Regions from separate parts of the Lactobacillus sp. UMNPBX6 genome, predicted to be linked through region 2. Evidence: predicted binding sites of a transcription regulator. Region 2 holds the regulator's gene; each other region holds the start of a gene.
The links. Region 2 encodes LexA, which represses DNA repair genes until DNA is damaged. Its sites were predicted from a motif close to CNAACANNTGTTNG; they were not measured.
Positions count from the first base shown of each region.

Region 1 (3,290 bases), on a different contig from region 2:
ATTTCTGGATTTTATCAAAACATGGTAAACATGGCTCATAATAATCCGGAATATAATCTATATCCTTATGATTCTAAAATGACCGTAAGATTACAAGGTTATTTGGTATTAGCTGCTGCTAGAATGATTAAGAATGGCATGGAACCAGAAGCTATTTTAAAGAAACTGGACGAAATTCGAAAGACAATCGATGAATATTTTGTAGTTGATGATCTTAAGAATTTAAGCAGAGGCGGTCGTTTAAGCAACGCAGGTGCGTTTATTGGTACTATGCTGCAAATAAAACCATTATTAACATTTAATGATGATGGTAAAATTGTTGCTTTTGATAAAATCAGATCTTTAAAGCGTGCTGTTGCCAAGGTTAAGAAACTTACTTTAGAAAAAACTGCAGAATTACCTTATAAGGATAGATTACGTTTATTCGTATTTCATTCTAATGACCTCAAACGAGCAGAAGACATAAAAGAGTTTATTAATACTAACTTCCCAGATAAGCCGGTGGATGTGGCTGAATTCAGTCCTGTAATTGCTACACACTTAGGTGAAAAGTCTATTGCGATTGCATGGATGATAGACTTTGATAAACTAGATTTAACTAAATAATAAAAGAGGCGCTGTTAAACTAAAAAAACAGTGTCTTTTTTATTATTTAATATTAATAGTAAAATTGTTATAGTTGTAGTTATGGATATAATAATAAATTTGCTATTATCTATGTGGCGATCAGCAATAACACTTTTATTATTGCTAGACATATTAAAAACAGCACCATTTTTATATAGTTTGGTGCTGTTTTATTATTTAGTTTCATTTAAATTTTGATGATCATTAGAAATTGCATCTAATGCTGCTCGCTGCTTCTTTTGATCTACGTGAGTATATAAATCTGTGGCAGTTGTTCCTTTTTGACCTAATTGCTGTGCTACTAAAACTTGATCTTTAGTAACAGCATACAATTCAGAAGCTAATGTATGGCGCAATTTATGAGGGGTAAGAGGATGACCAAAGCTGGCTGAATATTTGCTAACCATTTTTTCAATTGCATTAGTAGTCATGCGTTTTGTTTTATTGTGCCATCTTGTTAGAAAGAAAGCCGTTTGCTTAGAATCGGCCATATAACGCTCAGTTCGGATTTTTTTATAATTTTTAATATAGTTTAGAGTCCATTCAGCAATAGGGACACTATCCTTTTGTCCGCCTTTACGCGTGACATCTAAAACTGCGTCCTTTATATTCAAATCTTGCATATCTACGCCAGCACACTCAGAAACTCGAATTCCTGTCCCTAAAATTAAAGCAATAATGGCCATATCTCTTTCTTTATTCATCTTGAAACCAGGTTTAGCTTGCTTATTGCATTTATTTTCATAGTCATGATCAATAAATTTAAGAAATTCGAATTTGAGGTTTCCAGTGTACATGTGTGATTCTAAAACGTGAGCACGATAATTTAATGTTTTAGTATCATTTAAAGACTCAATTTTGAGCATTACGTTGCGCTCAAAATAGGGCTCACCATTATTATTATCTGATGTAATGGTCAAAAATTTAAATAAAGAGCGTAGGGCATTAATAGAACGATTAATAGTAGTGGGGGAGTTCAAGTGTCCTTGCTTATTCTTAGTGTGGCCTAAGTTATCAATGTACAACATGATATCATTTCGCCGTAAATTTGCTAAAGTATCTGGTAAGATATGTTGATTATCTTTTGCAGTAGAGATGCCTTCTTGACGTAACCAATTAAAAAAACGACGTATCTCGGTTAAATATTGATAGGTGGTTGTTAATGAGTGATTAGTACCTAAATTATATTGTTTAACAAAGTCTGGCATATTATCTAGTTCAGTTTTAATTAAGCTAAGATACTTAGTAGATTCCATATTTTCTCCTTACTCGAACAAATGTTTAAATAATTGTATCATAGAAAAAGGCAATAAAAAACACCTATCTTTGGAGATAGGCGAATATTAAAAATCCCAGCTTTAATTACTTTTCCCAACTCAAACGATAATATCTATAGTATTATTGTAAAAAATTGTTCATAAGTATTTAAAGAATGGAATAAACCACGTCACTATAACTGGAATACTAGCAACGCCGGTAGCAACCCTTCAGCATTCCAGTTATAGTAACTTTGATTATGTTTATCTATATAATATAGGCATTTAACATCAAGCTAAACAATCTGTATTATTAGACAGTGTTGTTTGTATGGTACAACTTACCTTTCAAGTATTTATTTTAAGATGATTAAATCTAATGATCAAGTCTTAAACGCCAAATTTTCAAAAAATATTTATATTTAATGTTAATTTAGTTTAAAATATTGTTTTTGAAATTTCATGTATAAAAATTGTACAATAAAGACGAAGATTATATAAGACGAGGAAAAATTATGACAGAAGAAATTGATGTAAATTTTCAAGCTAAGAATCCAAGTGGTATTAAATTATTAAATCGTTTGTATGATGGTCATTTAGTATTAAATGATATCGGTGTTCGTTTGGATGAGCAGCTTAATAATGAAAATGAAGAATTAACTGTACCAACTCAAGAAGACGTTAATAATTTGGACGATACTTTTGGCAAGATGGTACAAACTTTTAGTGATATCACAGATGCTTATGGTAACGTTGATACCTTTGCGGATAATTTTGCAGGTACAACTAAGGATTTTGCAGAAAGATTAATCACTGAAATGGTAGACTTTAATAATGGTATTGCTGATATTGGAGATACTGAAGGTGGTCTTGAAAACTATGATAACGATAAACTCAACGATTGGGTTAACCAGGTTATGGGTGATATTGTAGCTACTAATGAAGCTTTCAATACTTTAATTAAGGAATAATAGTGCTTGAAGATCCAATTTAATAAAAGGCAAAATGGTTTTACAATCTTTAGATGGATCAATTAAAAAGGCGTCTCATGTGTGAGGCGCTTTTTTAATATATTATTTCTTTAAACTAGCTATTGGATAAATAGTGTAATCAGCTCTATAAGCAACAAGACGATGACCATCAATTACAAACTGGGTAGCATTCTTCATATCACTTTTATGAATAGAAACGTTTTTACCAGTGAATACAGCAATTGGCATCCCTAGTTGGCTTCTAATCATAACTACTTTAGCATCACCATTCCAGTCATTTTTAAAATTTTGATACATAGTATTTAATAGTGGAACAGCCTTGTTTTGATCATTGATATTAACATGCTTATTAAATTCATCTTCGTAATTCTTTAGTCCTTCATAGGCAATAAGAGTGGAGCCTACATGAATCATT
Region 1 is NZ_PCZD01000003.1:4,052-7,341, reverse strand. Features, by position in the region: gene CP357_RS00805 (DegV family protein) at 1-606, shown strand, start outside; gene xerS (tyrosine recombinase XerS) at 801-1,883, opposite strand; gene CP357_RS00795 (hypothetical protein) at 2,399-2,854, shown strand; gene CP357_RS00790 (DUF5052 family protein) at 2,957-3,290, opposite strand, start outside.
Region 1: the regulator LexA is predicted to act here: its motif matches at 1,898-1,911, upstream of xerS (tyrosine recombinase XerS).

Region 2 (3,290 bases):
ATAATATAATAAATCTGAATTGTGAAGTAAATTTCACAAACAGAGATATTGAGTGTGGAATTAAAGCGAAAGCCGCCATTTATCCACAATGGCGGCTTTTAATTGATATTAAATTGATTACATTATACTATATTTAATTTAGATGTAAAATAATTTTGACTAATATTATAATTAATATATCAGAAATAGAAACAGGTGAGATGATTGAATTATCCTAAAGAATTACTGGCAGAAGTAAAAGAGAGATCAAAGGGCATGCGTTTAGAAGGAATTAATTCAGGAAGTGGCCCAAGACATCCCTTGCTAATGATCGTAGGCGAAGCGCCAGGACGCAATGAAATCGTTAATAATATTCCATTTAGTGGTGACGCCGGAAAGGAACTGGATAAATCACTAAAGCAAATTGGTTTATCACGAGATCAAGTTTATATTACTAGTGCTGTTCGTAGCCGCCCTTTTAGTGTGAAAAAAGTTTTTAGTAAACGAGAAAATAAAGAAGTAATTAAAAGACCAAATCGTAAACCTACTAAGAAAGAAGTGTTAGCACATGCTCCTTTTTTAGACTATGAAATGCATTACGCAGATCCACAAGTCATTGTTGCTTTAGGTAACACCGGATTAGAGCGACTGCTTGGCCCAGGTCATAAGATTTCTGCTGAACATGGTAAGGTTATTGAGAATACACCAATTCTTGAACTTAATGAAGCTAAAGATGGATATGTTTGCTCGAAAAAGAAATATACGGTTATTCCAGAATATCATCCTGCGGCTGTATTTTATAATCGTAAATTAAGTGATGATATTGTAAAAGATTGGGAAGCAATAAAACCTTACATCGATAAAGAAAGAGAAAATAATGAGTAATGAAACTTTTTTAATCCCTATTAGACAAAATAATGATTTATCCGATATTGCTCTTAATGAGTTGCGAATGGATTTGGATGAGCATCCCTTGCACCAAAGAGCTTATGCAGAGCTAGCCTATTTACCGGGTAACAGCCGTAAATATAGTCTTAACAGTGTAAAAACAATTGATAGCCCATTAAGAAATAAAAAGATCTTATTTTTAGGTTCTTCTGTCACATTTGGTTTTGGTGCATTAGGGGAATCTTTTGTAGACTACTTATGGAAAAAAGATGGCATTGCTGCTATTAAAGATGCAGAAAATGGCACTACTTTGGTAGATCAAGATGCCAGTTATCATGGTGATTCTTATGTTGTTCGTTTTAAGGAAAATCTTAAAACATCAATTGATATGTTGGTTTTGCAACTTTCTACTAATGATGCGCGTACAAACCAGAAGCTGGGAGAAATTAGTCAAAATGACCATTTTGATGTAAAAACAATTATCGGTGCGATGGAATATATTATTAGTCAAGCTCTGACTACATGGCATTGTCCAATTTTGATCTATACAAATCCTTATTTTGAAAGTGATTTGTATAATCAGATGGTAAAAGCAACACATCAATTAGCTAAAAAATGGAATATTAAAGTTCTGGATTTATATAATGATCCGAATTTTAAAGACCAACCTGCTCTTTATATGGCAGACGAAATTCATCCGACCCGTGCAGGTTATTTAGAAAAATGGCTGCCAGTTTTTGAAAATAAATTAACTGAAATTTTGACGAAAAAATAAACCCAAGCTTTTTGCTTAGGTTTAAATATTAATCGATATTATTTCTGTAAAGGCCAACTACTTTACCTAAAATACTTACTTTGGATAAGATAATTGGTGCCATTGTATCATTTTCTGGTTGTAAACGGTAGTGATCGTTCTCTTTATAAAAGCGTTTAACTGTAGCTTCATTTTCATCAGTCATGGCTACGACAATTTCGCCGTTATTAGCGGTATTTTGCTTTCTGACAATGACGCTGTCACCGTTTAAAATTCCCGCATTAATCATACTCTCACCGTGAACTTTTAACATGAAGAGTTCACCAGCATCGTTTTCAAGATCAGGTGGAAGTGGGAAATATTCATCTATGTCTTGAACTGCTAAGATAGGTTGACCAGCAGTGACCACACCAACAACTGGGATTTTCTTTGGCTTAATGCCCAATTCCTTTTTACCTTCATCGGTAATTTCAAGTGCACGAGGCTTAGTTGCATCCTTGATTAAAAGACCTTTGCGTTCTAAGCGGGCTAGATGACCGTGAACAGTAGATGTAGAAGAAAGTTTGACCGCAGCACAAATCTCTCGCACTGTTGGTGGAAAACCACGGCGTTCTACAGTATCATAAATATAGCGTAAAATTTCTAGTTGTTTAGTATCGTTGTTTTTCTTAGACATAATTTTTCTCCGTTATTGTAAAAAAGATAGTATTTATGATTATTTTAACAAATAAATAGCATAATCTCAAACAAATGTTCTATAAAAAGCATCTTTTTTTATTGTATAAAATACGGTAGACTAAAGATTGTTAATGTGAGGTGAATATAAAATGAATAAAGATGCAATGAGTAAAGAAGAAGAAAAAAAGGTAACTGATCGAATTAATGAACTTTACCATAAGAAAGAAAAGGAAGGCTTAACTCCCGAAGAGGAACAAGAACGTAAAGAACTTCACAAAAAATTCCTTGCCAACTTCAGAGCTGCATTTAAGCAAGACGTTGAAAATATGGTAATTATCGATAAAAACGGTAAAGAAGTAACCTCAGAAAGAGCAAAACGTGCTCAAAGAAGAAAAGGTCTTAGAAAAGATTAATTAAGCCTTTTAAAAAAGTGAAAAATTATGTAAGATATTATTGTTAGTTAGATGGAGGATATAATATGAATTTAGGTTTAGCAATATTTTTGATTATTATTGCACTTTTAGTTGGTGCAACAGCAGGTTTTTATGGTGCAAGAGCATACATGAAGAAATACTTTAAGGAAAATCCTCCTATTAGTGAAGATATGATCGTTGCTATGATGTCTCAAATGGGACAAAAGCCTTCTAACAAGAAGGTTCATCAAGTAATGAACATGATGAAGCATCAACAAAAGTAATTATTAGATTATTTTGTGTTGTTAAGGCGAAGGATTATTCCTTCGTCTTTTTCGGTGTTCTTTTTAAAGAATGGAGTGAGTAAATGAACATATTTAAAAAACTGGGTTGGTTTTTTAAACAAGAAAGGAAACGTTATATTATCGGAATTACTTTTCTTGCTTTAACCTCTTTGGCCAACTTAATTCCGCCAAGAGTATTAGGACTGATGGCGGATCAGCTGGATCAAGGTCACATCTCGTGGGGGCAATATGGGATGTTGATTCTAGCTGTTTTGGCTGCCGCCTTCGTTTTAT
Region 2 is NZ_PCZD01000001.1:17,346-20,635, forward strand. Features, by position in the region: gene CP357_RS00075 (uracil-DNA glycosylase) at 205-864, shown strand; gene CP357_RS00080 (SGNH/GDSL hydrolase family protein) at 857-1,642, shown strand; gene lexA (transcriptional repressor LexA) at 1,671-2,297, opposite strand; gene CP357_RS00090 (DUF896 domain-containing protein) at 2,449-2,712, shown strand; gene CP357_RS00095 (YneF family protein) at 2,778-2,996, shown strand; gene CP357_RS00100 (ABC transporter ATP-binding protein) at 3,080-3,290, shown strand, end outside.

Region 3 (3,290 bases), on a different contig from region 2:
TTAAAAAGATTAATGACAATGAATACCGTGTTCTTGGTCTTAAGAGGAATCGTCGTTTAGTTGTTAAGGCAGGTTCAACTCAAAATACTTCTGCGGGAGTACAAATTAATGGCAATGCAAATAGCTGGCAAGGAACTTTAATTGCTAAGCAAAAGCATACCCTTACTTTACCTTCAAACGCTGAACGAGTTGTAATTACCTTGGGTAATGATAATGGTAGTTCGATTAAGATCGGTGGCAAGAAGGTCCCATACGTACCTAATAATAGCTACAGAACAATTACTTTGTTAATTGGAAAGGCTAAGAAGACTACTACTCATCATACTGATGACAATACTAGTCAAAATGGAACGACTAGCGATAATAATACTAATAACAGTAATACTACTACTCAAAATCAAACTCAGAGCAGCTCTACTACTAGACACAACACTCAAACTAGTCACCAACAATCATCAGCTGCTCAAAGCAGTCAAACAAGACAAAGTAGTCAAACACAACAATCATCAGCTACTCAATCATCAACAACCACTACGCAAAATAACAATGCCGGTGGAAATGATAATGGTGGCAGCGGTGATGAAAATAATGGTAATTAAAGCTTAGGAGAAAATAAGAAGAATGAATTTACCTAATAAACTTACTGTTTTTAGAATCTTTTTGATTCCAGTATTTATGTTAATTATAATTTTCGGTGGGGATGCTCATACTGAAGCCGCTGGTTCAACTGTTGTTTGGAGCTGGGTAATTGCAGCTATTGTTTTTGCCGTAGCTTCAGCTACTGACTGGTTTGATGGTCATATTGCTCGTTCACGCAACATGGTTACCAACTTTGGTAAGTTTGCTGATCCTTTGGCAGACAAGATGTTGACTATGACTGCATTTATTTTCTTAGTTGAATTGAAGCTTGCTCCAGCTTGGGTTGTTGCAATCATCGTTTGTCGTGAATTAGCAGTTACTGGTTTGCGCTTGATTTTAGCTGAAAACAAGGGCCAAGTTTTAGCAGCTAAAATGCCTGGTAAGATCAAGACTACTTGCCAAATGTTATCCATCATCTTCTTATTGATCGGTAACTTCTGGTACATCGGTACAATTTTACTTTACCTTGCATTGATCTTTACTATTTACTCAGGTTACGACTACTTCCACCAATCATGGGGCGTATTCAAAGGATCCATGTAAAATTAAAGATAAATTAAAAGAAGCATAAAATTGCTTCTTTTTTTATTTTCTCAAAAAAAAATTACCTTTTTTTGCGTATTTAATAGTGTAGGCTAAATACTTTGAACGTTAGTTTGTATATTGCTTGCAAAGTAGATAATGATCAAAGTATAATTACTGAGTACAAAAATTTAGGAGGAAAACATGCCCAAAGATGAAAAAAAGGCTGCTTTAGATGCAGCGCTCAAGAAAATTGAAAAGAACTTTGGCAAAGGTGCTGTTATGCGTATGGGTGAGAAGGCCGATACTCAAATTTCAACAGTTCCAACAGGTTCACTTGCTTTAGATGCTGCTATTGGTGTTGGTGGCTATCCTCGGGGACGTATTATTGAAGTATATGGACCTGAATCATCTGGTAAGACTACTGTTGCTCTTCATGCAGTAGCTGAAGTGCAAAAACGTGGTGGTACAGCCGCATATATTGATGCTGAAAACGCAATGGATCCAGCATACGCTGAAGCTTTAGGTGTAGACATTGATTCACTTATTTTGTCTCAACCTAATACTGGTGAAGAAGGACTACAAATTGCTGATACTTTAATTTCTAGTGGTGCTATTGATATTGTGGTTGTCGACTCTGTTGCTGCTTTAGTTCCACGTGCAGAAATTGAAGGCGAAATGGGGGATGCCCATGTTGGTCTTCAAGCTAGATTAATGAGTCAAGCTTTGCGTAAGTTATCAGGAACAATTTCCAAGACTAAGACTATTGCAATTTTCATTAATCAGATTCGTGAAAAAGTTGGGGTTATGTTTGGTAACCCTGAAACTACACCTGGTGGTCGTGCCCTTAAGTTTTATTCAACTATTCGACTTGAAGTAAGAAGAGCAGAACAGATTAAGCAATCTGGTGATGTAATTGGTAACCGCGTCAAGATTAAAGTTGTAAAGAACAAGGTTGCCCCACCATTTAAGGTAGCAGAAGTAGATATCATGTATGGTAAAGGTATTTCTCAAAGTGGAGAATTACTTGATATGGCTGCTGACAAGGATATCATTGATAAGGCTGGATCATGGTATTCATATAAGAGCGATCGTATCGGCCAAGGACGAGAAAATGCTAAGAAATATCTTGAAGATCATCCAGATATTTATCAAGATATTCAACAACAAGTTCGTCAGGCATATGGTATTGATGAGAAGTCAGTAGCTGATCGTGAAGATCCTGAAAAAATAAAGGAAAAGCGTGAAGAGGCTCAAGCAGAGAAGTCTGCCGAAGCTAAAAAGACAACTGATGATAAATAAAAATGATTTTTACCTTGGAATTATGTTCCAAGGTTTTTTCTTGTGGATTGACATGGACCAACAGGTTCTTTATCATAAAAGTGGTGTGAATAATTCTAAAAAAGGCGATAGTAATCATGAATACAATTATTATGATTCCCGTCGCAACTGCCATTGTTTCAATTTTGGTGGGTACAGTGATTGGCTATGCTATTCGTAAACATTCTTGGGAACAAAAAGCTCAGAATGCACAAAATGATGCTGATCATATTTTAGCCGATGCTCGAGCACAAGTAGCTGCGGTAGAAGCAGAGGTTAATGCACAAAAGCAAGCAGCAGAAGCTGTTAAGCAAAGTGCTGAAAATACTAAGAAAGAAAAAATTCTTGAAGCTCAAGAACAAATTCGTGATTATAAGCAAAAGACTGAAGACAAGTTAAATTTAAAAAAGGATGATTTAGCTCGTCAAGAAAATCGTTTAAAGCAACGTGAAGATACTTTAGATCACAAAAATTCTTTGTTAGATGAAAGAGAAGCTGGACTCACTCAAAAGGAAGATCAATTAAAGCAGCAAGATACTAGCTTAAAGGCAAAATTAACTGAAGCTGATGAATTAGTTGAAGCTAGACGGCAAAAGCTTTATGACGTAGCTAAGTTGGATAAAGAAGAAGCAAAAAAGATTGTGCTTAATAAATTATCTGATGAGCTTGTTAAAGAACGTGCCGAATTGATTAGAAATAGTAATGAAGAAGTTAAAGCGAAAGCTGATCATTATGCTAACCAAATTATAGTTGATGCAATTCAGAGTAGTGCAGCAGATACTGTAGCAGAAACCACCGTGTCTGTTGTT
Region 3 is NZ_PCZD01000012.1:11,838-15,127, forward strand. Features, by position in the region: gene CP357_RS03365 (RodZ family helix-turn-helix domain-containing protein) at 1-599, shown strand, start outside; gene pgsA (CDP-diacylglycerol--glycerol-3-phosphate 3-phosphatidyltransferase) at 622-1,182, shown strand; gene recA (recombinase RecA) at 1,366-2,463, shown strand; gene rny (ribonuclease Y) at 2,580-3,290, shown strand, end outside.
Region 3: the regulator LexA is predicted to act here: its motif matches at 1,285-1,298, upstream of recA (recombinase RecA).